DNA from 2 places in the Streptomyces sp. NPDC004126 genome. Region 2 is predicted to be linked to the other one. Evidence: riboswitches for the same ligand, from Rfam matches in the RefSeq annotation. Region 2 holds a riboswitch; the other holds the start of a gene.

Region 1 (14,314 bases), on a different contig from region 2:
GCCGGACATGACCGACCACGGCTGGGAGAGCGACCAGTGGCCGGTCCTGTACAGCCAGATCATGGACGCCGACATCCTGGTGCTGTGCGGCCCCATCTGGCTCGGCGACAACAGCTCCGTCATGAAGCAGGTCATCGAGCGGCTCTACGCCTGCTCCTCCCTGCTGAACGAGCAGGGGCAGTACGCCTACTACGGGCGCGTCGGCGGAGCGCTGATCACGGGGAACGAGGACGGCGTCAAGCACTGCGCCATGAACGTCCTCTACAGCCTCCAGCACCTCGGCTACGCGATCCCGCCCCAGGCCGACGCGGGCTGGATCGGCGAGGCCGGCCCCGGCCCCTCCTACCTGGACCCGGGCTCGGGCGGCCCGGAGAACGACTTCACCAACCGGAACACCACGTTCATGTCGTGGAACCTGATGCACCTGGCGGCGCTCCTCAAGCGCGCCGGAGGCGTGCCGGCCCACGGCAACCAGCGTTCCCTGTGGGACGCCGGCTGCCGTTTCGACTTCCCCAACCCCGAACACCGCTAGCCGGGCGGCTCCGGGGCCGTCAGCGGGTCAGCAGGTGTTGGGGTGCGGGAAGTCCAGTACGAGCCGCTCGGGCGAGTGCAGGACGGAGGTGTTCCAGGTCGGCTTGGTGTCGAAGGCGGCGCCGAAGGTCACGTACCCCTCGTAGTCGCCGGTCATGGCCATGCCCTTGAGCTTGCTGAGGTAGATCTTCTGGAGCCTGGGCCCCTGGTAGACGTTCTGCCCGGCGTCGTTGTGCCCTGCGGCCGGGTGCAGGCGGATCTCCAGGAAGTACTTCCCGGCCAGCGGCACGGGCTGTCCCGAGCCGTCGTAGACGAGCTCCGACACGGGAGTGACGGTGACCGGGGGCACGTAGCCCTGGAGGTCGATGACGAACCGGTCGTACGTGCAGTGCCCGCCCCAGCGGGCATTGACGACGAGCGGCGTCTGGGTGCGGGTGGTCGTGGTGGCTGCGGAGGCCGGCGACGCGGAGAGCGCGATCCCGGCGGTGAGCAGGGCACCCGTGGCGAGGGCCACGATCCGGCGGCGGTGCGGGTGACGCATGATGTCTCCCCGGTTCCGTGAGACGGGGACTTGCCTGTCATCTCATAAGACAGCGCCGGGCCGCGACCGGTTCCACGGGAGGTGCCCGCCGCGTCAGAAGGTCAGCAGCGCGCTCAGCTGGGCGTCCAGGTCGTAGTGGCGGTGTTCCTGCCCGCGCGGCACCAGCTCGGTCATCCGCCGGCACAGCTCGCGCACGTCCTTGGCGCGGGCGGAGACCACGCAGCTCTGCTCGCCGTTGCTGAAGCCGAGCAGGACGCGCGGCTCCGAGCCGCTCCACCGCGGCCACACCTGTATGTCGCCCTCGCCGGTGGCGGTGTTCTGCCCGTCGAGCAGCAGCTCCCGCGAGAACACCCAGCGGGCGAGGTGCGTGCCGGCGCCCCGGAAGTCCACGGCCACCTCGTACGGGCGGTCCGTGCGGTAGACGAACCGGCCGGTCAGTGGCACGGACAGGGGGGCGGCTTCCAGCCGCAGCGGCAGGAGTCTCTGTTCGGTGATGGTGGCCATCGGCGGCTGCCTCTCGTCGCGCGTGGGTGCTTCCCGCGCCCCTCCCGGCACGCTATCCCCGGCACGGGGGAGCGGCGCGGGGCCGAAGGTCCCGAGCCGCCGGGCCGCAGGGCCTCTTTTCGGCCACCGCGAGCGGAGCGCGGGCACGCGAAGGGCCCGCCCTCCGGGGGGAGGGCGGGCCCGGTGGCACGCTGCGGCGGGGCCGCGCGGCCGGCCGCTACGGGACCGGGTTGTAGATCAGCGAGTCGTGGTTGTTGGACTGGCCGATCGCGGTGAAGCCGGAGCCGTTGGCCTGGGCGCCGTTGTTCTGGTTCGACGCCCCGAAGCCCGACGCGACCTGCTGCGCGGTGGAGGAGTTGCCGAGGTTGCTGCCGCCCACTCCGCTGCCCAGGATCCCGGCGAGGGCGGCGTTCGAGGCGGTGCCGGCGGCGCCGGCCCCGTTGTCCGCCTGGGCCGTGCCCGTGAAGAGCGCGGCGGCGAGGGGGAGCGATGCGAGCGCCGCCATCACGCGGATGCTGCGGATGCCTGCCATGGTGAAGCCTCCAGTACGCAAAAAAGCAAGGGGGGTGGCGGTTGGCCTACCGCCCGGGGGTGTCGCGACGTCGCGTGACCAGACTGGCCTACGTGATCATCGAGAAACCAGCCCGGACCGGCTTCTTCCCTCGCAAGCGTGATCAACTCGGTCCAAACCTCGAACCGGAGATCATTTGCGCACTTCGGATCAGCACTCGATGACGTTGACCGCGAGGCCGCCGCGCGCCGTCTCCTTGTACTTGATCTTCATGTCGGCGCCGGTCTCCTTCATGGTCTTGATGACCTTGTCGAGGGAGACCTTGTGGCTGCCGTCCCCGCGCATCGCCATCTTCGCGGCGGTGACGGCCTTGACGGCCGCCATGCCGTTGCGCTCGATGCAGGGGATCTGGACGAGCCCGCCGACCGGGTCGCAGGTCAGGCCGAGGTTGTGCTCCATGCCGATCTCGGCGGCGTTCTCCACCTGCTCCGGGGTGCCGCCCAGCACCTCCGCGAGGGCGCCGGCCGCCATCGAGCAGGCCGAGCCCACCTCGCCCTGGCAGCCGACCTCGGCGCCGGAGATCGAGGCGTTCTCCTTGAAGAGCATGCCGATCGCGCCCGCGGCCAGCAGGAAGCGGACCACGCCGTCCTCGTCCGCGCCGGGCACGAAGTTCACGTAGTAGTGCAGGACCGCCGGCAGGACGCCCGCCGCGCCGTTCGTGGGCGCGGTGACGACGCGGCCGCCCGCGGCGTTCTCCTCGTTGACGGCCATCGCGTAGATCGTCGTCCACTCGCTGCGGTGCATCATCGGGTCGCCCTCGGTGCGCAGCTGGCGCGCCGTGGACGCGGCGCGGCGCTTGACGCGCAGGCCGCCCGGGAGGATGCCCTCGCGGGACATGCCGCGCGAGACGCAGGACTGCATGACGCGCCAGATCTCCAGGAGGCCCTCGCGGATCTCCTCCTCGGTGCGCCAGGCCTTCTCGTTCTCCAGCATCAGGGAGGAGATCGACAGGCCCGTCTCGTTGGCCAGGCGCAGCATCTCGTCACCGGAGCGGAAGGGGTACTTCAGCACGGTGTCGTCGAGCTTGATCCGGTCCTCGCCGACCGCGTCCTCGTCCACGACGAAGCCGCCGCCGACCGAGTAGTACGTCTTCTCCAGCAGCGGCGCGCCCGAGGCGTCGTACGCGAAGAGGGTCATGCCGTTCGCGTGGTAGGGCAGCGAGCGGCGGCGGTGCAGGATCAGCTGGGACGGCTCGTCGAAGTCGATCTCGTGGGCACCGCCTATTTCCGCACCCAGCAGCCGCAGCTTGCCGCTCTTGCGGATGCGCTCCACCTCGTCGTCGGCGGTCTCGACGTTCACCGTGCGGGGGGAGTGGCCCTCCAGGCCCAGCAGGACCGCCTTGGGCGTGCCGTGGCCGTGGCCGGTCGCGCCGAGGGAGCCGAAGAGCTCCGCCCGCACGGCGGCGGTCTGGGCGAGGACGCCGTCCTTCTTCAGCCGCGTCACGAACATGCGCGCCGCACGCATCGGGCCGACCGTGTGGGAGGAGGACGGGCCGATGCCGATGGAGAAGAGGTCGAAGACGGAGATGGCCACTGGCGGACTCCCTTGTCTGCTCGTGGGGTGGAGAGGGGGCAGGGGTGTGGTGATCAAGACGGGGGGATCTGCGGATTTTGTCCGGCAGACGAGCGTAACGCGTGGAGATGAACGGTTCGCCTCACGGACGGGGCCGTCAGACGTGAGCCGGATCGCGTTCCGGTGCCGGATTCCGGCCACGAAAAGGGCCCGGCCTTGTGGAGAACAAGGCCGGGCCCCCGAAACCGTGCCTAGAGCGACGGGTACAGCGGGAACTTCGCGGCCAGGGCCGAGACGCGCGCCTTGAGGTCGGCGGCGTCGTAGCTCGGCTTCAGCGCCTGCGCGATGATCTCGGCGACCTCGGTGAAGGCCTCGGCGTCGAAACCGCGGGTCGCGAGGGCCGGCGTGCCGATCCGCAGGCCCGAGGTGACCATCGGCGGCCGCGGGTCGTTCGGGATGGCGTTGCGGTTGACCGTGATGCCGACCTCGTGGAGGCGGTCCTCGGCCTGCTGGCCGTCCAGCTCCGAGTTGCGCAGGTCGACCAGGACCAGGTGCACGTCGGTGCCGCCGGTGAGGACGTCCACGCCCACGGCCTTGACGTCGTCCTGGACCAGGCGGGCGGCGAGGATCTTCGCGCCCTCCAGGGTCCGCTCCTGGCGCTCCTTGAACTCCGGCGAGGCCGCGACCTTGAAGGAGACGGCCTTGGCCGCGATCACGTGCTCCAGGGGACCGCCCTGCTGGCCCGGGAAGACCGCGGAGTTGATCTTCTTGGCCAGCTCCTGAGTCGACAGGATGACGCCGCCGCGCGGACCGCCGAGGGTCTTGTGCGTGGTGGTCGTGACGACGTGGGCGTGCGGCACCGGGTTCGGGTGCAGACCCGCGGCGACCAGGCCGGCGAAGTGCGCCATGTCGACCATCAGGTACGCGCCGACCTCGTCCGCGATCCGGCGGAACGCGGCGAAGTCCAGCTGGCGCGGGTACGCGGACCAGCCGGCGACGATCAGCTGCGGCTTGGACTCCTTGGCGAGGCGCTCGACCTCGGCCATGTCGACCTGGCCGTCCTCGCCGACGTGGTACGGGACCACGTTGTAGAGCTTGCCGGAGAAGTTGATCTTCATGCCGTGGGTCAGGTGACCGCCGTGGGCCAGGTTCAGGCCCATGATCGTGTCGCCCGGCTTCAGCAGCGCGAACATCGCGGCGGCGTTGGCCTGCGCACCCGAGTGCGGCTGGACGTTCGCGGCCTCGGCGCCGAACAGCGCCTTGATGCGGTCGATCGCGATCTGCTCGACCACGTCGACGTGCTCGCAGCCGCCGTAGTAGCGGCGGCCCGGGTAACCCTCGGCGTACTTGTTGGTCAGGACCGAGCCCTGGGCCTCCATGACGGCGACCGGAGCGAAGTTCTCCGACGCGATCATTTCCAGGGTCGACTGCTGGCGCACGAGCTCCGCGTCGACGGCGGCGGCGACGTCGGGGTCGAGCTCGTGGAGGGGGGTGTTCAGAACGGACATTCAGGGCCCCTGGGGTGTCAGTTGTCGGAGTGGGTGAGCGCGGCGTACTCGTCGGCGGAGAGCGCGTCCTTCGGCTCCTCCGACAGGCGCACCTTGAACAGCCAGCCACCCTCGAACGGGGCGGAGTTCACCAGCGACGGGTCGTCCACGACGTCCTGGTTGAACTCGGTGATCTCACCGGAGACGGGGGAGTACAGGTCGCTGACCGACTTGGTCGACTCCAGCTCGCCACAGGTCTCGCCCTCGGTGACGGTCTCGCCGACCTCGGGGAGCTGGGCGTAGACGACGTCACCGAGCGCGTTGGCCGCGAACTCCGTGATGCCGACCGTCGCGACGCCGTCCTCGACGGCCGACAGCCACTCGTGCTCCTTGGTGTAACGCAGCTGCTGGGGGTTGCTCATGACCTGATTCTCCTGGATGCGGGGAGGTGGATACGAACGGTGGTCTTGCGTGCTGAGACGGGGGGACCCGGTACGAGGGTTACTTCTGCCGCTTGTAGAAGGGCAGGGCCACGACCTCGTACGGCTCATGCGTACCGCGAATGTCGACGCCGACGCCGGAGGTGCCGGGCGCGGCGTGCTCCGCGTCGACGTACGCCATCGCGATCGGCTTGCCCAGCGTCGGGGAGGGGGCGCCGGAGGTCACCTCGCCGATGACCTCGCCGCCCGCGACCACGGGGAAGCCGGCGCGCGGGACGCGGCGGCCCGCCGCGACCAGGCCGACCAGCTTGCGCGGCGGCTTGGTGGCGGCGACCTCGGCGGCGGCCTCCAGGGCGGCACGGCCGACGAAGTCGCCCTCCTTCTCGAACTTCACGACCCGGCCCAGCCCGGCGTCGAAGGGGGTCAGCGCGGTGGTCAGCTCGTGCCCGTACAGCGGCATGCCCGCCTCCAGGCGCAGCGTGTCGCGGCAGGACAGGCCGGCCGGCACCAGACCGGCGTCCTCGCCCGCCTCGGTCAGCGCCTGCCACAGCGCCACGGCGTGCTCGGGGGAGACGAACAGCTCGAAGCCGTCCTCGCCCGTGTAGCCGGTACGGGCGATCAGCGCGGGCACGCCCGCGACGGTGCCCGGCAGGCCGGCGTAGTACTTCAGGCCGTCCAGGTCGGCGTCCGTGAGGGACTTCAGGATGCCGGGGGACTCCGGGCCCTGGACGGCGATCAGCGCGTACGCGTCACGGTCGTCGCGGACCTCGGTGTCGAAGCCGGCGGCGCGCTCGGTGAGGGCGTCCAGCACGACCTGGGCGTTGGAGGCGTTGGCGACGACCATGTACTCGGTCTCGCCGAGGCGGTAGACGATCAGGTCGTCGAGGATCCCGCCGTCCTCCTGGCAGATGTGCGTGTAGCGGGCGCGGCCGACGCCGACGGTGGAGATGTTCCCGACGAGCGCGTAGTCCAGCGCCTTCACGGCCTCCGGGCCGGTCAGGGTGATCTCGCCCATGTGGGACAGGTCGAACAGGCCGGCCTTGGTGCGCACGGCGTTGTGCTCGTCGCGCTCACTGGCGTAGCGCAGCGGCATGTCCCAGCCCGCGAAGTCGGTCATGGTCGCACCGAGCGATCGGTGCAGCGCGTCGAGCGCGGTCAGGCGGGGGGCAGTGCTCATGGGTGTGGCTCCCGGGTCCCAGGGCATGACATGACGAGGAGGATCCTCCCCATCTGTCATCGGAACCTGAGAGGTTCGCCGAGAGTTCCCGGAGGGGGAACGCCGACTTGCACCTTGGGTGGAGCACGCGCCGGGCGGCCGTCGGGGACGGACGCGGCGGGGCTCGCTTTTCAGATCTGCCTCATCCACGCGGTACGGGGCCTGAGAGATTCAAGGGAGGTACTTGCTCCTTCGGCGCCCGGGCACGGCCTCGCGGCCTGCCGGGACTCTCCCGCGCGGATTCAAGCGGCCGGTATGCAGTTTGGTGTCCAGATGGCGCACATCATTGCACGGGACGGGCGCGGGAGGGCAGTGGGGCCCGAAAGAACGTGCGGTCCGGACGGGGCCGGCGAGTGACCGGGCCGTCCGCGCTGTGGAACGCCCGGCCGCAACCGGGGCCGTCGGATTACCGTCTCTTTACACAGGGCGGGCAGGGGGCCCTCGCGGCCCGATTCGGGGGAGACGATCACTGTGCGGAGACTCGGAGTGGCGACGACTACAGGCGCGGTCGGGGCGGCCACGGCGCGGCGGAACACCGCCCGGCCCGTGGCCGCCGCCGACGGCACCGTCCGCGACCTGCGCGGACGCCCCGCGCGGCCGCACCGGCTGAGCTACGCCGCCGGGGACATCGTGGTGGTGTCCGGGCTGCCCGGCGGAGGCAAGAGCACCCTGATCAAGCGGGCCGCCGAAGCCGCCATCGACTCGCAGGACACCCGCGAGCGCTGGGAGCGCCGGATGCCGTCCGGCCTGCCGTACGCGGTGTACCGGCCGCTGGTCCGCGCCGCGCACTACGGGGGGCTGTGGCGCGAGCTGCGCTCCGGCGCCTCTGTGGTGGTCCACGACTGCGGCACCCAGCCGTGGGTGCGGGGCCTGCTGGCCGCCGTCGCCCGGAGGCGGGGGCGGGGGCTGCACCTGCTGCTGCTGGACACCACCCCCGAGGAGGCGCTGTCCGGGCAGGCGGTCCGGGGGCGGCGGGTGTCGGCGTACGCCTTCGCGCGGCACCGGGGGGCGGTGTCCCGCCTCCTGCGCTCCGCGGAAGCGGGCCGCACCCCGCGCGGCTGCGCCTCGGTCACCCTCCTGGACCGCCGCTCGGCTGCCGCCGTCACCCGGATCACGTTCGGCCCCTGACGCCCCTGCCGTGCCGGGCGGGGCGGTGTGCCGCGCAGCGGTACCCCGCGCACCGGACCGGGGGTCCACGGCGTGCCCCGGCCCCGATAGCCTCGGGGCCACACAGGGCGGAACCACACGGAGGCACGGCAGATGCAGGCGCAAGGCAACGGCTGGCCGGCGAACGAGTTGGAGCAGGTGCTCGGGGCGGCGCTCGGCCAGGCGGACGCCGGCCCGCGGATCATCGACGCGCTCGGCCGCAGCCGGCTCTGGGTGCCGCTCCCCAACGGCGGCGGCCCCGACAGCGCCTCCCTCGACCTCCCCACGATGCTGATCGACGGCGCCGCGTACGTCCCCGTCTACAGCTCGGAGGCCCAGTTCCGCATCGCCGCCGGCCCCGCCATGGACTTCGCGGTCGCCCCCGCCGTCGAGTTCGCCCGCGGCCTGCCCCCGCAGCTCGGCATCGCCGTGAACCCCGAGGGCGCCGCCGGGGTCCCGCTCCCCCCGGCCGCCGTCGCGGAGCTGTGCCGCGCCGGCCGCACCGAGCTCGACGGCCCGGCCGCCGGCGCCCGCGTCCGGCTCTTCGAGCCCGACTGGCAGGACGACCCGGTCGACTTCCTCGCCGCCGCGGCCGAGGAGTTCCGGGCCACCGGAGTCGTGGCGGCCGCCCACCGCTGCCTCGCCAGCGTCGAGGGCGGCGACCCCCAGCTCTACATCGGTGTCCGCCTGCTGGGATGGGATCCCGAACTGCGCGCCGCCCCGCTGGAGGCGCTCGGCCGCGCCCTGGGCCGCGTACCGGCGCCCTGGCCGGTGCAGTTGATCCTGCTGGACGCAGCCGAGGACCCGGTCACGGAGTGGATTCGTGAGCGCGTACGCCCCTTCTACCTCCCGTAGCGCCGCTTAAGCTGGTCGGGACGTGTGGACGACGGGCGGACGAAGACGAAGAGGGGTACCGGGTGAGTGCGTCAGGCACGGCCGCGGCCGGGCAGGTCGAGCACATGCTGCGCCAGGTGACTCCCGGGCGCTATGAGAGTTATGAGTCATTCCTGCACGCCCTCGCCGAGGGCAGGCTGTGGATGCTCCTGTGGCAGGGGCAGCCGGGTTCACCGGACGCCCAGTACGGCGGCATGGAGGTCGAGGGACTGGGCTACGCCCCCTGCGTGACCTCCCCGCAGGAGCTGGCCGCGAGCGGCTGGAACCGCGGCTACGAGGTGGTCACGGGCCGGGACATCGCCCGCGCCCTCTACCCGGACCGCTGGGGATTGTGGGTCAACCCGCACGCCCAGGGCGGCGGCCTCGGCATTCCCTGGGCCGACCTGCGCCGGGTCGCCACCGGCCTGGACCGGATGCCGGCGGGGCCGCTGCGGCTGTCCGAGCCGTCCCTGGAGCTCCCGCAGTTCTACGGGCTGCTGACCCAGCACGCGCACCGCACACCGGCCGTGAGGTCGCTGCGCCGCGCCTGGGTGCAGCCCTCGCTGGGATCCGCGTACCTCGCGGTGGGGCTCGACCTGTACGACGCCTCGCCGCCCGCGCTGGAATCCGTACGCGAGATGATGCGCCAGTCGGTCGGCGCCGTGCCCGAGGGGGTCCCGGTGTGCACGGTCGCGCTCGCGGACGAGCACGACCCGGTGGCGATGTGGCTGCGCGCGCAGACCAGGCCGTTCTACGACCGCGAGGGGCAGGCAGCCGCCTACTGAGCCCCCGCGGGCGCTCCGGGGACGCGTTCCCCGAGCTTCCTACAGGGATTCCCGGGGTGCGTTCGCACTCTGGGACGACCCCCTCCGACGGACACCAGGCCGCCGGGAACCACGGTTCCCGGCGGCCTTCGTCTTGTCCGGATATCGCCCCAGGTGAGCGCCCAATTGGCGCACTAGTCCCCGGAGTTGACCGTGATGTCCGTTTGCGTACCGAACGGACGGTCTTGCTCCGCTGAGCCGTGAGCGGAGTCCGGATAACGGGAACACGGGCCTCAGATCACGGTTGCGCATCCATTCATCTGCGGGTCTGGCGGCTGGTCGAGCGCCCGATGAAGACTCCCCACCCAAGAGCCGGTCAGTCCTCCAGGGCGCGGCTCGGCACGTGGACCTCGCCGCTCGTCCCGACGCGGCGCTTCCGCACTTCCCGCACCTCAGCTGCACCGCACCGCACGCACCGCACGCACCGCACCCTGCTCCACCCACAGCACGGCCGCACTGCCAGCACTGCCAGCACCTCGCACCTCGTACGCGTTCACGTGCCCCGAGCACTGGAGCGCCACTCCGCACCAACGCCGCCACAGCGGCGGGCATGGGCCGACCCACCCGTCGGCCGAGAGGGGTCCCCACCACGATGACGGCACCACTGCACGACACGAGCGCGGAAACACCCGCACCCGTGTCCGTAGCCGAAGTCCCTGCCAAGGCCATCGAAGGCCGCTCGCCCGGCCGCATCGCCTGGATGCGGCTCAAGCGCGACAAGGTCGCGCTGACCGGCGGCGTGATCGTGATCCTCCTGATCCTGGTGGCGGTCTTCGCGCCGCTGATCGTGAACCTGCTGGGCCACGACCCCAACGAGTTCCACGAGGACATGATCGATCCGGACCTGGGCACGCCGCTCGGCTCGTTCGGCGGCATCAGCTCCGACTTCCTGCTGGGCGTCGAACCGACCAACGGGCGCGACGTGTTCAGCCGGATCGTCTACGGCGCCCGCATCTCGCTGGTCGTCGCCTTCCTGGCGGCCTTCGTCTCGGTCGTCCTCGGCAGCCTCCTGGGCGCCCTCGCCGGCTTCCTCGGCGGCTGGGTGGACGGGATCATCAGCCGCCTGATGGACCTGCTGCTGGCCTTCCCCCAGCTGCTGTTCACCATCGCCCTGGTCTCCGTGGTCCCCAACTCCGTCTGGGGGTTCGAGGGTTCCGGCGTCCGGATGGGCGTGCTCATCCTCGTCATCGGCTTCTTCGGCTGGCCGTACATCGGCCGCATCGTCCGGGGCCAGACGATCTCCCTGCGGGAACGCGAGTACGTCGAGGCCGCGCGCAGCCTCGGAGCCGGGCGGGGCTACATCCTCCTCAAGGAGCTGCTGCCCAACCTGGTCGCGCCGATCCTCGTGTACGCCACGCTGATCATTCCGACCAACATCCTGACCGAAGCGGCCCTCAGCTTCCTGGGCGCCGGCGTCAAGCCGCCCACCGCTTCCTGGGGAAAGATGCTCTCCGACGCCGTCCCCATCTACCAGGACGACCCCATGTACATGGTGGTTCCCGGTATGACGATCTTCATCACCGTCCTGGCGTTCAACCTCTTCGGGGACGGGCTGCGTGACGCACTCGACCCCAAGGGCAGCTGAACCGCTTCTTCGATTCACCACCTATGGAGGTTGGACAACCGTGACCCGCAGAAAGCAGGCCCTCGCGATCGCCGCCGTGATCGCCGCCCTCTCGATGACCGCCGCGTGCGGTGACAACGGGGCCAAGAAGGACGACAAGGCCGACGGTGACAGCGGCAAGGGCTACAGCGGCGCCGCCACCGCCGTGATCAACCCCTCCGACGCCAAGGGCGGCGAGCTCAAGCTCTGGTCCCCGCAGGACGTCGACTACCTCGACCCGGCGCGCGCCTACTACGGCTTCGTCTGGAACATGCAGCGCCTCTACGTCCGCAGCCTGCTGGCCTACGACGCCAAGCCGGGCAAGGACGGCACGAAGGTCGTCCCCGACCTCGCCGAGGCCCTGCCGGTCATCAGCAACGACGGCAAGACCTACACCCTGAAGCTCAAGGACGGGGTGAAGTTCGAGGACGGTACGCCGATCACCTCGAAGGACATCAAGTACGGCGTCGAGCGCGTCTTCGCGCAGGACGTGCTGTCCGGCGGCCCGACCTACCTGATCGACCTCCTGGACCAGGGCCAGAAGTACCCCGGCCCGTACAAGGACACCGACCCGAACAAGATGGGTCTGAAGACCGTAGAGACGCCGGACGACAAGACGATCGTCTTCAACCTGGCGAGCGCCAACTCCGACTTCAGCTACCTGCTGGCCATGCCGTCCTCCTCGCCGGTCCCGGCGGGCAAGGACACGGGTGCCACGTACACCAACAAGCCCGTTTCCACGGGCCCTTACAAGGTCGAGAGCTTCACCGCCGGCAAGGGCGCGACCTTCGTCCGCAACGAGAACTGGGACCCGAAGACGGACCCGATCCGCAAGGGTCTGCCGGACAAGGTCTCCTTCACGGTCACCACCAACCCGGACGACATGGACCAGCGCCTGCTCTCGGGCGACATCGACATGGCCGTCGACGGCACCGGTGTCCAGCAGGCCGCGAAGAACAAGATCCTCAAGGACGAGAAGCTCAAGGCCAACTCGGACAACCCGTTCACGGGCTACATCCGCTACTTCGCCTTCCCGCAGACGGTCGCGCCGTTCGACAACATCGAGTGCCGCAAGGCCGTCATCTACGCGGCCGACCCGAAGTCCCTGCAGACCGCCCGCGGCGGCCCGACCAGCGGTGACCTCGGCGCGAACATGCTGCCGGCCGGTGTCCCCGGCTCCGACAAGGCCTACGACCCCTTCAGCCTGACCAAGGGCAAGCCGCAGACGGCCAAGGCCAAGGAGGCCCTCAAGGCCTGTGGCAAGCCCGACGGCTTCGAGACCGTCATCGCCGTGCGCAACAACCGCGCCCCCGAGGTGAAGACGGCCGAGTCCCTGCAGGCCTCGCTCGCCAAGGTCGGCATCAAGGCGACGATCGACCAGTTCGACGGCAAGCTCTCCTCCTCCACGATCGGTTCGCCCGAGAACGTGAAGAAGAAGGGCTACGGCATCATCGTCATGGGCTGGGGCGCCGACTACAACTCCGGCGCGGGCTTCCTGCAGCCGCTGGTCGACGGATCGTTCATCCTGCCGAACGGCAACAACAACTACACCGAGGTCAACGACACGGAGATCAACGGCCTGTTCGACAAGGCCGCTGCCGCCGCGACCCCGGAGGCCGCTGCTCCGTTCTACACGGAGATCAACAAGAAGGTCATGGACAAGGCGCTCTACCTGCCGATCAACTTCGACAAGGCGCTCGTCTACCACAACCCGCGCCTGACGAACGTCTTCTTCAACGAGTCCTTCGGCAAGATCGACCTCGCCACCGTGGGCATCAAGCAGTAGCAGCAGTCAGCCCGGCCGTCCGCGGCCGGGCACGCAACCGCAACTCAGCACGTTAGTAAGTGCCTTCACCGCACATGCGCTAGTCCGAAGGGCAGGTGAAGGCCGCAGGCGCTGGCCGCCGCCCCCACGAGGGGCGGCGGCCACCAGCCCCGGGCGGCCGACTGCAGTGCTCGTCTACCTCATACGGCGGCTGTTCAACGTCGCCGCCACGCTGCTGGTGGTCTCCGTGGTCACCTTCGGCATCTTCTTCGCGGTCCCGAAGCTGACCGGCAGCGATCCCGCGCTCATGTACGCAGGCCGGGAGACCAACGAGACCGCCCTGGCGGGCATCCGCGTGAAGATGGGCTTCGACAAGCCCATCTCCGAGCAGTACCTGCTCTTCGTCAAGGGCATCTTCGCCGGCCGCGACTACGACGGCGGCACCGAGATCACCCACTGTGCGGCCCCCTGCTTCGGCTACTCCTTCAAGACCGAGGCGCCCGTCTGGGAAACCATGATGGACCGCATCCCGGTCACCCTCTCGCTCGCCCTCGGGGCGGCCGTGATCTGGGTGATCGCCGGTGTGGCCACGGGCGTGATCTCCGCACTCAAACGCCGCACAGCCGTCGACCGCACCGTCATGGTCGGCGCGCTCGCCGGCGTCTCCCTGCCGATCTTCTTCACCGGCATGGTGGCCCCCGCGATCTTCGTCTACAGCCTCGGCTGGCTGGACGTCTCCAACTACCAGCCGATAACAGAGGATCCGCTGGCCTGGCTCAACAGCATGATCCTGCCCTGGATCACCCTGGCCTTCCTCTTCGCCGCGACCTACGCCCGCATCACCCGGGCGACCATGCTTGAGGTCATGGGCGAGGACTACATCCGCACCGCCCGCGCCAAGGGCCTCAAGGAGGGCGTGGTCATCCGCAAGCACGCCCTGCGCTCCACGCTCACCCCGGTCGTCACCATGTTCGGCCTGGACCTCGGCGGCCTCCTCGGCGGCGCGGTGCTCACCGAGACCACCTTCAACTTCCAGGGCCTGGGCACGGCAGCGGTCGCCGCCATCAGCGCCGGCGACCTTCCCGTGATCATGGGCGTCACCCTGCTCGCCGCCCTGTTCGTGGTCCTCGCCAACCTGATCGTGGACCTGCTGTACGCCGTCATCGACCCGCGCGTGAGGCTGACGTGACCAAGAACGATTCCGACCAGCCGGCCTTCGTGCCCGAGCAGGGCGGCGCGTCCGACGCGGCCCCCTTCCTCTCCGTGCGCGACCTCAAGGTCCACTTCCCGACCGACGACGG
Region 2 (14,314 bases):
GCGCGGACCCAGCTCACCCTGAGCCAGATCGACGCCCGCATCCCGCGCGCCCACGTGATCAAGCGGGACGTGCCCACGCCGTGGGCGGCGAAGGGGCTCGTCATGCGGCGGGTCGTGGAGGCCGCCGGCGACCGGCAGGTGGACACCACCGACGGGGTGCGCGTGGTCGAGGCCGACGGGCGGTGGGCGCTGGTCCTGCCCGACCCGGCGGAGGCCGTCACCCACCTGTGGGCCGAAGGCCCCGACGACGCCTCCGCGCAGGCGCTGCTCGACGAATGGGGCGCGGTCGTGGACGGCGCCGGACAGCACTGACCGGAATCCGGCGGGCCGGGTGCGGGGAGTGACCCGGCCCGGCCCGCCGGACGGGCGCATTGGGTGTTGGCGGCGGCGACATGCAACGATGTGCGGCATGTCGCAGCCGCCCAACAACCGGAGTTCGGCCACACCGCCCGCGCGCCCGGACGCCTCCATGTCGCTGCTGACCCACGTGATGGACCACAGCCTCGACGAGGGCTATGCGGAAGCGTCGGCCCGGCGCGAGGCGGACGGCACGGCGGGGCTGCCCCGTACCCTCAAGGCCAAGCTGGGGCTCGCCGCGGGTCTCGTGCTCGCCGCGATGGTGGTCACGCTCGGTGCCGCGCAGGCACGCGTGGCGGCGCCGGTCCTGGCCAAGGAGCGCCAGGAGCTGATCGACCGGGTGCAGCGGGCGGACGACCACGCCGACGCCCTGGAGCGGGAGACCGAGCGGCTGCGGACCGAGGTCGCCGACCGGCAGCGCGCCGCGCTGAAACAGCAGGTCGGAGAGCGGGGCCGGCTGGTGGAACTGCTGGCTGGTGCAACCGAGGTGCACGGTCCCGGCGTCAAGCTGGTGGTGGACGATGCCAAGGGTGCCTCGTCGGGCGGCGGTGGCGGTCCGCGCGAGAGCGCCGGGTTCTCGAACACCGGCCGGGTCCGGGACCGGGACATGCAGCGGATCGTCAACGGGCTCTGGCAGGCGGGCGCCGAGGCCGTCTCGATCAACGGGCAGCGGCTGACGGCGCTGTCGGCGATCAGGGCCGCGGGTGACGCGATACTGGTCGACAACAAGCCGCTGGTGCCGCCCTACGAGGTCCTCGCGGTGGGTGACAAGAAGCGGCTCGGGCCCACGTTCCAGGACTCCGTGGACGGTCAGTACCTGCACGTCCTCCAGGAGAGCTACGGGATCCGCTACAGCCTGACCCCGATGGACGAGGTACGGCTGCCCGCGGCGTCGAGCCTGACCGTCCGCACAGCCACAGCAGCAGAGCCGAAGAAGGGTGCATCGTGATCGCGGTACTGGGCCTCTTGGCCGGAGTGGTGGTCGGGCTTCTGGTCCGGCCCGAGGTGCCGGCCGTGGTGGAGCCTTATCTGCCGATCGCCGTGGTCGCCGCGCTCGACGCGGTGTTCGGCGGTCTGCGCGCGATGCTGGACGGGATCTTCGTCGACAAGGTCTTCGTGGTGTCGTTCCTGTCGAACGTGGTCGTCGCCGCGCTGATCGTCTTCCTCGGCGACAAGCTGGGCGTCGGATCGCAGCTGTCGACGGGTGTGGTCGTCGTCCTCGGCATCCGGATCTTCTCCAACGCCGCGGCCATCCGCCGGCACGTCTTCCGGGCGTGACGCCGATGAGTACGGACAACACCCCGCCGGAGGAGCCGGACGCCTCCGGCCCGTCGAAGCCGGAGCCGCAGCCGCAGCCGTCGGCGCAGCCCGTGCCGCCCGCGGCGCAGCCCCAGGAGCCGCCGCAGGAGACCGGGCGCCAGCGCCTGGCCGCCGGGCTGTGGCCACCGAGGTTCAGCCGGGCCCAACTGATCGTCGCGCTGCTGCTGTTCGTCCTGGGACTCGGGCTCGCGATCCAGGTACGGTCCAACAGTGACTCCAGCGCCCCGCTGCGCGGTGCCCGGCAGGAGGACCTCGTACGGATCCTCGACGAGCTGGACGGGCGCACCCAGCGCCTGGAGGACGAGAAGCAGCGGCTGGACGACCAGCGCAAGGAGCTGCAGAGCAGTTCCAACCAGGCGGAAGAGGCCCGCCGTCAGACGGTTGAGAAGGAGCGCCAACTGGGCATCCTGGCCGGTACGGTGGCCGCACAGGGCCCGGGGATCACGCTGCGGATCACCGATGCCAAGGGCCAGGTGCGGTCCGACCAGCTGCTGGACACCCTCCAGGAGCTGCGGGCGGCCGGGGCGGAGGCGATCCAGATCAACGGCGTGCGCGTCGTGGCGGGCTCGTACTTCTCCGACGAGGGCGGCGGGGTCGGGATCGACGGTAAGAAGATCACACAGCCCTACGAGTTCAAGGTCATCGGCAAACCGCAGGATCTGGAGCCCGCGCTGAACATCCCGGGAGGTGTGGTGCAGACGATGGAGAAGGAACAGGCCACGGTCGCCGTCACACGGTCGGCGAAGATCGTTGTGGATGCCTTGCGGGCTGCGAAGCAGCCTGACTACGCTCGGTCGTCATCGCCGTGATGCGTAGCGGAATGTGGACAGGCTCACGCGGGCCGAAGCCTGCGGGGGGTCGGCGCACGGAAGTCGCCGTGCGTGGTGGAAACTGTCTGGTGGTTACGGACGTTGTCAGAATGTCCGGGTCGGCAGGTGTGTGCATGCAGAGTTCGTCCTGCCCCACGGGCGGGTCTGTTTCGGTCAAGGGGAATCGCCCGTGAAGTTGTTTGAGAAGTTGTTCGGCAAGAAGAAGAACGAGGAAAGCGGTGCGGCGCGGCACCGCGCGGGGCAGCCGGAAGGGGAAGGGCAGGGCGACAGGCCGCTCTTCCGCGACGAGGTGGCCGGCCCGGGTGACAACGCGGGCGGGCGCGGCGCGTCGTCCGTTGACCCGGCTGGTTCCGGACGCATAGGTTTCGGTGAACCATCAACCTCTAGTGCGGGTGGAGGGTTTGCCTCTGACCCCTATGCCACCAGTGCCTCCGCGGGGCAGCCGCGGCGCGAGGAGCCGTCCATGTCGGCCGAGCAGACGTGCGGCAGGTGCGGTCACCGCAGCGACGCTGCGAGCCGTTTCTGCTCCAACTGCGGGGCGCCGCTGCGGCCGGGCCTGACGCCGGAGCGCGCTTCGGAGACCACGTCCACCATCTCGATCTCGGGCCTGGAGGCCTACGAGGCCGAGGGGTCGGGCCAGCACGCGCCGTCCTCGCTCTCTCCCGAGGCCCAGGCCGCGGTGGAGGCGCTGCCGCCCGGTTCCGCCCTGCTGATCGTGCGGCGCGGCCCGAACTCGGGCAGCCGGTTCCTGCTGGACGGCGAACTGACCACTGCGGGCCGGCACCCGCAGAGCGACATCTTCCTGGACGACATCACCGTGTCCCGCCTGCATGTCGAATTCCGCCGGAGCCCGGAGGGCGGCTTCACCGTCGCCGACGTGGGCAGCCTCAACGGCACGTACGTGAACCGCGAGCCGATCGAGTCCGTCGCCCTGCACAACGGTGACGAGGTGCAGATCGGCAAGTACCGGCTGGTCTTCTACGCGAGCCTGCGGGGCGTCTGACCCCCTCGGACACCGTCCGGGGGGAACCCCACCCCCGGACACCCTCCGGGGTGACCCCAGGGAAGGTTCCATGCTGCGTACCCCGACGGGCGGTGCCGCCAAGAACGGCACCGCCGGCTCGGCCGGGCAGCTGGTCAGCATCGGCACGGTGCTGACCACGCTGCGGGACGAGTTCCCCGAAGTCACGATCTCGAAGATCCGCTTCCTGGAGGCGGAAGGCCTGGTCGAGCCCCGGCGCACGCCTTCCGGATACCGCAAGTTCAGCACGGAGGACGTGGAGCGCCTCGCGCGCGTCCTGCGCCTCCAGCGCGACCACTACCTCCCGCTGAAGGTCATCCGGGAGCAGCTGGACGCGCTCGACCGGGGTGAGCAGATCCGCATCCCCGCGCCCGCCGCGCACGGGGAGTCCGTGGACGGCGCACAGCCCTCCGCCGGGTACGCGGAGGCGGCCGGCGAGCCGCCGGCGGCGGCCCGGGTGGGCCGGGCCGAGCTGATCGCGGCCGCCGAGGTGGACGAGGCGCAGCTCGTCGAGTGGGAGTCGTACGGGCTCGTCTCGGAAGGGCCGGGCGGCGGATTCGACGCGGGGACGCTCGCCGTGGCCCGGCTGATCGCGGATCTCGGCCGGTTCGGCCTCGAACCGCGCCACCTGCGGGGCATGAAGGCGGCGGCGGACCGGGAGGCCGGTCTGGTGGAGCAGCTCGTAGCCCCGCTGCGCAGGCACCGCAATCCGCAGACCAGGGCGCACGCGGAAGCCACGATGAGGGAACTCGCGGGGCTCTCCGTGAGGCTCCACGAGGCCTTGGTGCAGACCGCTCTCGGGCTCCGTGCGCACTGACCGGACCGGTCCCGGTGGGGCCCCGACTACCCAAACCTGCCGGGCAGGTCCTAGGGTTGCTGTGTGAACGAGCTCGACGTTGTGGGTGTCCGGGTGGAAATGCCCTCCAACCAACCGATCGTGCTCCTGCGTGAAGTGGGAGGCGACCGGTACCTCCCCATCTGGATCGGTCCTGGGGAGGCGACCGCCATTGCCTTCGCGCAGCAGGGCATGGCCCCTGCCCGGCCGCTGACGCACGACCTGTTCAAGGACGTGCTGGAGGCGGTCGGTGAGGAGCTCACCGAGGTCCGGATCACGGATCTGCGGGAGGGCGTCTTCTACGCGGAGCTGGTCTTCGCCAGCGGGGTCGAGGTGAGCGCGCGGCCGTCGGACGCCATAGCGCTCGCCCTGCGCACGGGAACGCCGATCTACGGCAGCGACGGCGTGCTGGACGACGCCGGGATCGCCATTCCCGACGAGCAGGAGGACGAGGTGGAGAAGTTCCGCGAGTTCCTCGACCAGATCTCTCCCGAGGACTTCGGCACGGGCCCCCAGTAGCCGCGCCGGCGGCCGTGCCGTCCACCGGGAACTGTCAGCCCATTCGAGTAGCCTTTCCCCGCAGCGGGGTACGGGAAACCACTCTCAGGGTGATTATCACTCGGCGTGCCGAGTGTGGCGATCGTTGACGCACCCCTGGTCACTGCCTACCTTCAAGGTGGCAGGTCAAGGACGGAGGGTCGGCGTGAGGATCACGGGCGACGGTACGACCGGGGGCACCCCCGCGCGGAGCGACGGCGGGCCGTACCCGGTGCACGGCGGCGCGGCGGGTGCCTCGCCCCGTCAGCCGGCGGCCGCGCCGGTCGGACCGGTGGGCGAGGGCCCGGCGTCGTCCGAGCAGGTCGGCTACCGCGGACCCACGGCGTGCGCCGCCGCGGGGATCACGTACCGGCAGCTCGACTACTGGGCGCGCACCGGACTCGTGGAGCCGAGCGTGCGGCCCGCGTACGGGTCGGGCACCCAGCGGCTGTACAGCTTCCGCGACGTGGTCGTGCTGAAGATCGTCAAGCGCTTCCTGGACACCGGGGTGGCGCTGCAGAACATCCGCACCGCCGTGCAGCACCTGCGGGACCGGGGCTTCTGCGACCTGGAGCGCATGACGCTGATGAGCGACGGCGCGACCGTGTACGAGTGCACCTCGCCGGACCAGGTCGTGAGCCTGCTCCAGGGCGGGCAGGGCGTCTTCGGTATCGCGGTGGGCGTCGTCTGGCGCGACGTCGAGAACGCGCTGTCGCAGCTCCACGGGGAGCGCGTGGACACCGGGGAGACCCTGGTCGGCCACAACCCGGCCGACGAGCTCGCGGCCCGCCGGAACCGGGCCGTCTGAACCCGGCCGTCAGAACCCGGCCGTGCGGACCGGCCGTCCGAACCCGGCGGTCAGAACCGGCCGTCCGGCCCCGGCCGCTCGGCCCCGGCCGTGCGGACCGCCGTCCGTGGCCCGCGGCCGCGGCGGGTCCCGGACCGGTGATCACCGCGTTGTCAGTGGCGTAGGGCAGCATCGGTGCCGTGAGATCCGCCCCGACCATCCTGCACCTGGACATGGACGCCTTCTACGCCTCCGTGGAGCAGGCGTCGAAGCCCAGCCTGCGCGGGAAGGCCGTGATCGTCGGAGGGCTCGGGCCGCGCGGGGTCGTCGCCACCGCCTCCTACGAGGCCCGGCGGTTCGGGGTGCACTCGGCGATGCCGACGGCGCAGGCCCGCCGCCTCTGCCCGAACGGGGCCTACCTGATCCCGCGCTTCACCCTGTACCGCGAGGTCAGCGAGCTGGTCATGGGCCTGCTGCGGGAGCTCTCGCCGCTGGTGGAGCCGCTCAGCCTGGACGAGGCCTTCGTGGACCTGGAGGCGGGCGGAGCGGCCTTCGACGCGGCGGGCGCCCGCGCCACGGGGGAGCGGCTGCGGGCCGGCATCACGGCCCTCACCGGCCTCAGCGGTTCGGTGGGGCTGGCAGGGTCCAAGATGCTGGCCAAGATCGCCTCCGAGGAGGCCAAGCCCGACGGGCTGCTGCTCATCGAACCGGGGACCGAGCGCGAGCTCCTCGCGCCCATGCCGGTGCGCACCCTGCCCGGGGTGGGGCCGGCCACCGGGGAGCACCTGCGCCGGGCCGGGATCACCACCGTGGGGGAGCTGGCCGAGGCGGGCGAGGACGAGCTGGTGCGGATGGTGGGCCGGGCGCACGGCGTCGGCCTGTACCGGATGGCCCTGGGGCTGGACGACCGGCCGGTGGTCGCCGAGCGGGACGCGAAGTCCGTCTCGGTGGAGGACACCTTCGACGTGGACCTGCACGACCGGGTGCGGATCCGGTACGAGGTGCAGCGGCTCGCCGACCGCTGCGTGGGCCGGCTGCGCGCCTCGGGCCACTCGGGGCGGACCATCGTGCTGAAGGTGCGCCGGTACGACTTCTCGACGCTGACCCGCTCCGAGACGCTGCGGGGCCCCACCGACGACCCGGCGGTGGTGCGGGAGGCGGCCGCGCGGCTGCTGGAGGGCGTGGACACCACCGGCGGGGTGCGGCTGCTGGGGGTGGGCGTGACGGGGCTCGCCGACTTCACGCAGGAGGACCTCTTCGCCCAGGCGCGGGCCGCCGCCGAGGGGGAGGCGGAGGAGGCGCAGGGCCCCGAGGAGGACGCCGCCGCGGCCGCCCCGGAAGGCGGGCCCGCGGAGCCGCCCGCGGCGGCCCTGGAGGGCGCCGGGGCCGCTCCCGTGCGGCACTGGGCGGCGGGCAGCGACGTCCGCCACGCGGTGTACGGGCCGGGGTGGGTCCAGGGCAGCGGGGTCGGGCGGGTGACCGTACGGTTCGAGCGGCCCGGATCGCCCCCGGGCCGGGTCCGCACGTTCCTGCTGGACGACCCGGAGCTGGAGCCGTCCGACCCGCTGCCCCTGGTGGGCAGGTCCTAGGTGTCCTGGGGGTGGGGGCGCTGGAAGTCGGAGGGGAGGGCCACGTCCAGGCCGTAGTGGTGGTACAGCTGGAGCTCCTGCTCGGGGGAGAGGTGGCGGCCGACCCCGAAGTCGGGGGCGTCCTTGATCAGGGAGCGTTCGAAGGGCACGCGCAGGGCGTCGTCCACCACTTCGCTGGGTTCCAGGGGGACGAAGGCGTCGCGGCCGAAGAGGCCCGTCCGGACTGCGGCCCACTCGGGGACGCCCGTGGCGTCGTCGAGGTAGACCTCGTCCACGGTGCCGATCTTGGTGCCGTTGCGGTCGAACGCCTTGCGGCCGATCAGGCTGCGGGGATCGATGTCGGTCTGCACGGTCCCTCCGTACGGTCGCAGTGATGCACAGCTCATCCGTAATGACTACAGAAGTGCATATTTGGAGAGGGGGCCACTCGAGGGAGGGTCGAGAACGTCGCTGGTAGGCTGGGTGACGGCTGTTGACCCTGTGCGGGAGAGTCCTCCGAGTGAGTACGACGGAGGCGCCGAAGGAGCAAATCCTCCCCGGAATCTCTCAGGCATACGTACCGCACGTGACGAGGCCACTCTGGAAAGCAGGGGCAGGTCCCGGGACCCGCAGTACCGGTACTGGCCCCTCACCGACGGTGAAAGCCGGAGCTCTCGGGCGACCCCCGCGACTCCGGTGAAGCTCTCAGGTTGTGATGACAGAGGGGGAGGCCGTCCGGGTGCCCGCGCCGTGGTGCCCCTCGCAGGTCATACGACCAGGAGGCCTCCGTTATGACCGCCAACCGCATTCCGCTCTCCCAGCTCGAGCGGGGCATCCCCTTCGAGCAGCGTCACATCGGCCCGGACGCCGAAGCGCAGGCCAAGATGCTCGCCCAGGTGGGCTACGGCTCCCTCGACGAGCTGACCGCCGCCGCGGTACCGGATGTGATCAAGACTGCCGAAGCGCTGAACCTGCCCGAGGCGCGCACCGAAGCCGAGGTGCTGGCCGAGCTGCGTTCGCTGGCCGACCGCAACCAGGTGCTCTCCCCGATGATCGGCCTCGGCTACTACGGGACCTTCACCCCGCCGGTGATCCTGCGCAACGTCATGGAGAACCCGGCCTGGTACACGGCGTACACCCCGTACCAGCCGGAGATCTCGCAGGGCCGCCTGGAGGCGCTGCTGAACTTCCAGACCCTCGTCGCCGACCTGACCGGCCTGCCGACCTCCGGCGCCTCCCTGCTGGACGAGGGCACCGCGGCGGCCGAGGCCATGTCGCTGGCCCGCCGCGTGGGCAAGGTCAAGGGCGGGGTCTTCCTGATCGACGCCGACGCGCTGCCGCAGACCATCGCCGTGATCGAGACCCGCGCCGAGCCCACGGGCGTCGAGGTCGTCGTCGCGGACCTCTCCGAGGGCATCCCCGCCGAGATCGCCGAGCGCGGCGTCTTCGGCGTGCTCCTCCAGTACCCGGGCGCCTCCGGCGCGGTCCGCGAGATCAAGCCGGTCATCGACCAGGCGCACGAGCTCGGCGCGATCGTCACCGTCTCCGCCGACCTGCTGGCCCTGACGCTGCTGACCTCCCCGGGCGAGCTGGGCGCGGACATCGCCGTCGGCACCACCCAGCGCTTCGGCGTCCCGATGGGCTTCGGCGGCCCGCACGCCGGCTACATGGCCGTCCAGGCCAAGCACGCCCGCTCGCTGCCCGGCCGCCTCGTCGGCGTCTCCGTGGACGCGGACGGCAACAAGGCGTACCGCCTGGCCCTGCAGACCCGTGAGCAGCACATCCGCCGCGAGAAGGCCACCAGCAACATCTGCACCGCGCAGGTGCTGCTCGCCGTGATGGCCGGCATGTACGCCGTCTACCACGGCCCGGACGGCCTGAAGACGATCGCCGGCCGCACCCACCGCTACGCCGCCGTCCTCGCCGCGGGCCTGACGGCCGGCGGGGTCGAGGTGGTGCACGGCTCCTTCTTCGACACCGTCACCGCCAAGGTGCCCGGCAAGGCCGCCGAGGTCGTCGCCGCCGCCCGCGAGGGCGGGGTCAACCTGTACCGCGCGGACGCCGACCACGTGTCGGTCTCCTGCGACGAGACCACCACCCGCGCCGACCTCGAAGCCGTCTGGGCCGCCTTCGGCGTCACGGCCGACATCGAGGCCCTGGACGCGGTCACCGCCGACACGCTGCCCGAGGGCCTGCTGCGCTCGGACGCGTACCTGACCCACCCGGTCTTCCACCAGCACCGCTCCGAGACCGCGATGCTGCGCTACCTGCGCAAGCTCTCGGACAAGGACTACGCGCTGGACCGCGGCATGATCCCGCTGGGCTCCTGCACCATGAAGCTCAACGCGACCACCGAGATGGAGCCGGTGACCTGGCCCGAGTTCGGCCAGCTGCACCCGTTCGCGCCGGTCGAGCAGGCCGAGGGGTACCTCACGCTCATCAACGAGCTGGAGGAACGTCTCTGCGAGGTGACCGGCTACGACAAGGTCTCCATCCAGCCGAACGCCGGCTCCCAGGGCGAGCTCGCCGGTCTGCTGGCCGTCCGCGCCTACCACCGCGCGAACGGCGACGAGCAGCGCACCATCTGTCTCATCCCGTCCTCCGCGCACGGCACCAACGCCGCCAGCGCCGTGATGGCCGGCATGAAGGTCGTCGTCGTCAAGACCGCCGACGACGGCGAGGTGGACGCGGACGACCTGCGCGCCAAGATCGAGCAGTACCGGGACGAGCTCTCCGTCCTCATGATCACCTACCCGTCGACGCACGGTGTCTTCGAGGAGCACGTCGCCGACATCTGCGCCCAGGTGCACGAGGCCGGCGGCCAGGTGTACGTGGACGGCGCCAACCTGAACGCCCTGGTGGGTCTGGCCAAGCCGGGCCACTTCGGCGGCGACGTCTCGCACCTGAACCTGCACAAGACCTTCTGCATCCCGCACGGCGGCGGCGGCCCGGGCGTCGGCCCGGTCGGTGTCCGGGCGCACCTGGCCCCGTACCTGCCGAACCACCCGCTCCAGCCGACCGCCGGCCCCGAGACGGGCGTCGGCCCGATCTCGGCCGCGCCGTGGGGTTCGGCCGGCATCCTGCCGATCTCCTGGTCGTACGTCCGCCTGATGGGCGGCGAGGGCCTCAAGCGCGCCACCCAGGTGGCGGTGCTCGGCGCCAACTACATCGCCAAGCGCCTGGAGCCGCACTACCCGGTCCTCTACACCGGTCCGGGCAACCTGGTCGCGCACGAGTGCATCATCGACCTGCGCCCGCTCTCGAAGGCCACGGGTGTGAGCGTGGACGACATCGCCAAGCGCCTGATCGACTACGGCTTCCACGCGCCGACCATGTCCTTCCCGGTGGCCGGCACGCTGATGATCGAGCCGACGGAGTCCGAGGACCTCGCCGAGATCGACCGCTTCTGCGACGCGATGATCGCCATCCGCGCCGAGATCGAGCGGGTCGCCGGCGGCGAGTGGCCGGTGGACGACAACCCGCTCGCCAACGCCCCGCACACCGCCGCGGCGCTGGGCGGCGAGTGGAACCACCCGTACACCCGTGACGAGGCCGTCTTCCCGGGCGGGGTCGTGGCCGCCGAGAAGTACTGGCCGCCGGTGCGCCGGATCGACGGCGCCTTCGGCGACCGGAACCTGGTCTGCTCCTGCCCTCCGCTGGACGAGTACGACAACTGAGCCGGGCCGGCGGGCCCGTCGCCGGCGGGCCGCTGACCCGGTGAGGTCACGCTGAAGGGGCCGGTCCCGGAGCTTCGAGCTCCGGGACCGGCCCCTTCCGTGTCCGTGCGGTGTTGCCGTGCGGCTCCGGTCACGCCGCCGCGAGCGGGCGGTGCGGGGCGATGATCTGTCCGTCCGGCAGCAGCTCACCGGTGTCCTCGAAGAGCAGGACGCCGTTGCACAGCAGGCTCCAGCCCTGTTCCGGGTGGTTGGCCACCGGGCGCGCGGCCTCCCGGTCGGCGGATTCTGATGACGGGCAGGCGGGCTGGTGCTGGCACATGGATGGGTTCTTTCGCTGCGGTGTGGTCTGTTCGCTACGGCTCGATGCGTGGTTCATGGCCGTCCCCCTGGGTCGTCCCCGCACCTGCGGGGAGGATGTCCTCAGTGTTCCCCCAGGACGGCTGCTTCGCAGGTATTTCCCGGCAGCTGTCCTCTTGGAATGAGGACGCATCACCCGTGCGGGCGGTTCAGGCCAACTCCCCTGTCATTTCGGGTGGTTCGCATTGACCCGAGCGGACTAGGCCGAATGGGCCACTCGGATCAGGCCGCCGGGGCGGCGAGGGTGGGCGGGACCGGTGGGGCCGCCGGGGTCAGCCGGTGGGTCATGACGGGCAGCAGCTCCGAGACGGGATGCGGCCGGAAGGGTGCGATCCCGGGCGGGGCCGGAGCCAGGGGCACCAGCAGGTCCGCCGCGGCGGGGAGGCCGGCGGCGGCGTCGGCGCCGACCGCCCCGTGCAGCCACAGGGTCAGCATGTACAGCTCAGGTACGGACAGCAGCCTCGGCTGGTAGCCCTTGCCGAGCGACTCCGCCTGGCGCAGGGCGCGTTCGGTCGCGGCGACGTAGGGACCCTCGAAGAAGTGGGAGAAGGCCCAGCCGTCCGGGGTCAGCCGGGTGTCGGCCGCCGCGACGAAGCGGTCGCCGCTGCGGATCAGGAACCGCCAGCCGGTCAGGCGGGTGCGGGGCGGGCGGGCGGCGGCCGGGTGGCCGGACACGCTCAGGCGGTCGAGCACGTGGACCGGGAGCGGGAGTTCGGCGGTCAGCGGGCCCTGGACCGAGCGGAGGGCCGGGGTGTGTGCCTCGTGGACGGCGGTGGGAGAACCGAGTGCCGCGAGGACGCTGCGCAGGGCGGGCGCGGGAGCCGGGTGAACATGCAGCGGCATGGTGGGTCGCCTCTCACTTGGGAGACCTGTGGTGCGGGGGAAAGTGCGGACGGCGCTGTCGCATTCTGGGGTCAGAGGTGGGCTTTGGGGCAATGGCCGCGCGCCAACTCTCTGCCTCGTTTGCGGAGTTTATACGACATGTGTTCACGCAGTGTTTCGGCTAGCCGTCCCGCCTATTGCCGGCAAGGCGCCTTCCGGTCCCGCTGTCATGGTATTCATGCCGGATACACGCGGACATGCCGCGCTGACCTCGGAGGTTACCCCAAGGGCGCTCGGCTTGAAACCTTCGGCAATCAGGAACCGGCAAAGGCCAACGGGAAATTGCGTTCCACGGGTTGCCAGGTGAATGTGCCGGAGCGCCCTTCGGGCCGTACCGGCGCGCGCTCCCCGCCAAGGCCCGCCGCCCCGCGTTATGGATCACGGTGCCTGGGCATCATCGACCGTGACGTGCGCCCGGGTGGACCGGGCCTGGCCCACTCGAGGAGGGACGCTTCGATGGGGGAGAAGGTCGTGGCAGGCGGATTCGACCTGTCCGATCGGCATCGGTATCGGAGGAAGCTTCACGAGTGCCTGGAGGGGCTGGAGCGGCTTCTGGCGGAGAAGAGGTTCGATCGCCCGAAGAACATGATGGGGCTGGAGATCGAGCTGAATCTCGCGGGTGCCGACGGTTTGCCGCGCATGGTGAATGCACAGGTGCTGGAGCGGATAGCGAGCCCGGATTTCCAGACCGAACTCGGAATGTTCAACCTGGAGGTGAACGTACTCCCGCACCGGCTCGACGGGAGGGTATTCGACCAGCTCTCCGAAGAACTGAGCGCGGGACTCCACTACGCCCACCGGCAGGCCGCGGAGATCGACGCGGGCGTCGTGATGATCGGGATCCTTCCCACCATTTCGCGTGCGGACCTGGCCCTGGCCAACCTCTCGGCGGTGGACCGCTACTCCCTGCTCAACGAGCAGATCCTGATGATGCGCGGGGAGGACTTCCGGCTCGACATCGACGGGGTCGAGCGGCTGACCTGGAGCACCGGTTCGATCGTGCCGGAAGCCGCCTGCACCTCCGTGCAGCTGCACCTCCAGGTCACCCCGGCCCGCTTCTCCGACGTGTGGAACGCGGCGCAGGCGGTGACCGCCGTACAGATAGCGGTGGGGGCCAACTCGCCGTTCCTGTTCGGGCGCGAGCTGTGGCGCGAGTCGCGTCCGCCGCTGTTCACGCAGGCCACCGACACCCGGCCGCCCGAGCTGCAGGCGCAGGGGGTGCGGCCGCGGACCTGGTTCGGGGAGCGGTGGGTGGACTCGGTGTACGAGCTGTTCGCCGAGAACGTCCGCTTCTTCCCCGCCCTGCTGCCGATCTGCGACGAGGAGGAGCCGCTGCGGGTGCTCGCCGAGGGCGGGGTGCCGAGCCTGCAGGAGCTGGTCCTGCACAACGGCACGGTCTACCGGTGGAACCGGCCCGTCTACGGGGTCGCCGACGGGGTGCCGCACCTGAGGGTGGAGAACCGGGTCCTGCCCGCCGGGCCCACCGTTGCCGACGTCGTCGCCAACGCCGCCTTCTACTACGGGCTCGTACGGACCCTCGCGGACGAGCCGCGCCCCGTGTGGACCCGGATGTCCTTCGCGGAGGCGGAGGCCAACTTCGACGCGGCCTGCCGGTACGGGATCGACGCGCGGATCCGCTGGCCGCGCAAGGGCCGGGCCGGGGGGCTGGTGAGCGTGCCCGCGGTGCGGCTGGTGCTGGACGAGCTGCTGCCGATGGCCGCGGCCGGGCTGGACGCCTGGGGCATCGAACCCGCCGACCGGGACCACTACCTCGGGATCATCGAGGAGCGGTGCCGGCGCCGGGTGAACGGGGCGACCTGGCAGGTGGAGACGTACCACCGCGCGCTGGCGGGCGGGCTGGAACGCGACGCCGCCCTCGCGGCGACCACCCGGCGCTACAGCGAGCTGATGCACAAGGGCGACCCCGTGCACACCTGGCCGGTGGGCCTGGAGGAACAGGAGGTGGACGCCACGCGGGCGGTCCGCCGCTGAGGGCCGGGCCGCTCCCGCCGGTCCGCTCCCGCCGCCGAGGAGGCAGTATGGGGTGGTGGTCGGAACGGGACGGGAGTCAGGCGTGCGGGTCGAGCCGGAGCCGGTGGTCGTGGAACTGCGCGAGGACGGGCGCCGGGTGCTGCGTACCGAG

Evidence for each region. A riboswitch is a leader RNA that binds a small molecule or an ion and turns the genes downstream of it on or off. The one in region 2 is predicted to bind glycine.
Region 1: it holds a riboswitch for glycine, as region 2 does, so the genes downstream of both, gcvT (glycine cleavage system aminomethyltransferase GcvT) here and gcvP (aminomethyl-transferring glycine dehydrogenase) in region 2, are expected to answer to the same signal.

What each region holds. Positions count from the first base shown of each region.
Region 1 covers NZ_JBNNPF010000026.1:2,281-16,594, reverse strand. The annotation lists gene ACQKM2_RS23720 (flavodoxin family protein) at 1-532, shown strand, start outside; gene ACQKM2_RS23715 (AMIN-like domain-containing (lipo)protein) at 560-1,072, opposite strand; gene ACQKM2_RS23710 (SsgA family sporulation/cell division regulator) at 1,166-1,576, opposite strand; gene ACQKM2_RS23705 (hypothetical protein) at 1,794-2,108, opposite strand; gene ACQKM2_RS23700 (L-serine ammonia-lyase) at 2,298-3,680, opposite strand; gene glyA (serine hydroxymethyltransferase) at 3,911-5,167, opposite strand; gene gcvH (glycine cleavage system protein GcvH) at 5,185-5,568, opposite strand; gene gcvT (glycine cleavage system aminomethyltransferase GcvT) at 5,648-6,763, opposite strand; glycine riboswitch at 6,944-7,047, opposite strand; gene ACQKM2_RS23680 (AAA family ATPase) at 7,268-7,930, shown strand; gene ACQKM2_RS23675 (enhanced serine sensitivity protein SseB) at 8,063-8,803, shown strand; gene ACQKM2_RS23670 (enhanced serine sensitivity protein SseB C-terminal domain-containing protein) at 8,866-9,606, shown strand; gene ACQKM2_RS23665 (ABC transporter permease) at 10,238-11,230, shown strand; gene ACQKM2_RS23660 (ABC transporter substrate-binding protein) at 11,325-13,034, shown strand; gene ACQKM2_RS23655 (ABC transporter permease) at 13,201-14,202, shown strand; gene ACQKM2_RS23650 (ABC transporter ATP-binding protein) at 14,232-14,314, shown strand, end outside.
Region 2 covers NZ_JBNNPF010000055.1:3,099-17,412, forward strand. The annotation lists gene ACQKM2_RS33975 (sugar phosphate nucleotidyltransferase) at 1-312, shown strand, start outside; gene ACQKM2_RS33980 (DUF881 domain-containing protein) at 401-1,306, shown strand; gene ACQKM2_RS33985 (small basic family protein) at 1,303-1,635, shown strand; gene ACQKM2_RS33990 (DUF881 domain-containing protein) at 1,641-2,486, shown strand; gene ACQKM2_RS33995 (FHA domain-containing protein) at 2,617-3,510, shown strand; gene ACQKM2_RS34000 (MerR family transcriptional regulator) at 3,581-4,345, shown strand; gene ACQKM2_RS34005 (bifunctional nuclease family protein) at 4,409-4,882, shown strand; gene ACQKM2_RS34010 (MerR family transcriptional regulator) at 5,067-5,708, shown strand; gene ACQKM2_RS34015 (DNA polymerase IV) at 5,888-7,276, shown strand; gene ACQKM2_RS34020 (PRC-barrel domain-containing protein) at 7,273-7,626, opposite strand; glycine riboswitch at 7,750-7,848, shown strand; gene gcvP (aminomethyl-transferring glycine dehydrogenase) at 8,047-10,932, shown strand; gene ACQKM2_RS34030 (DUF5999 family protein) at 11,063-11,251, opposite strand; gene ACQKM2_RS34035 (hypothetical protein) at 11,512-12,132, opposite strand; gene ACQKM2_RS34040 (glutamate-cysteine ligase family protein) at 12,628-14,163, shown strand; gene ACQKM2_RS34045 (CPBP family intramembrane glutamic endopeptidase) at 14,246-14,314, shown strand, end outside.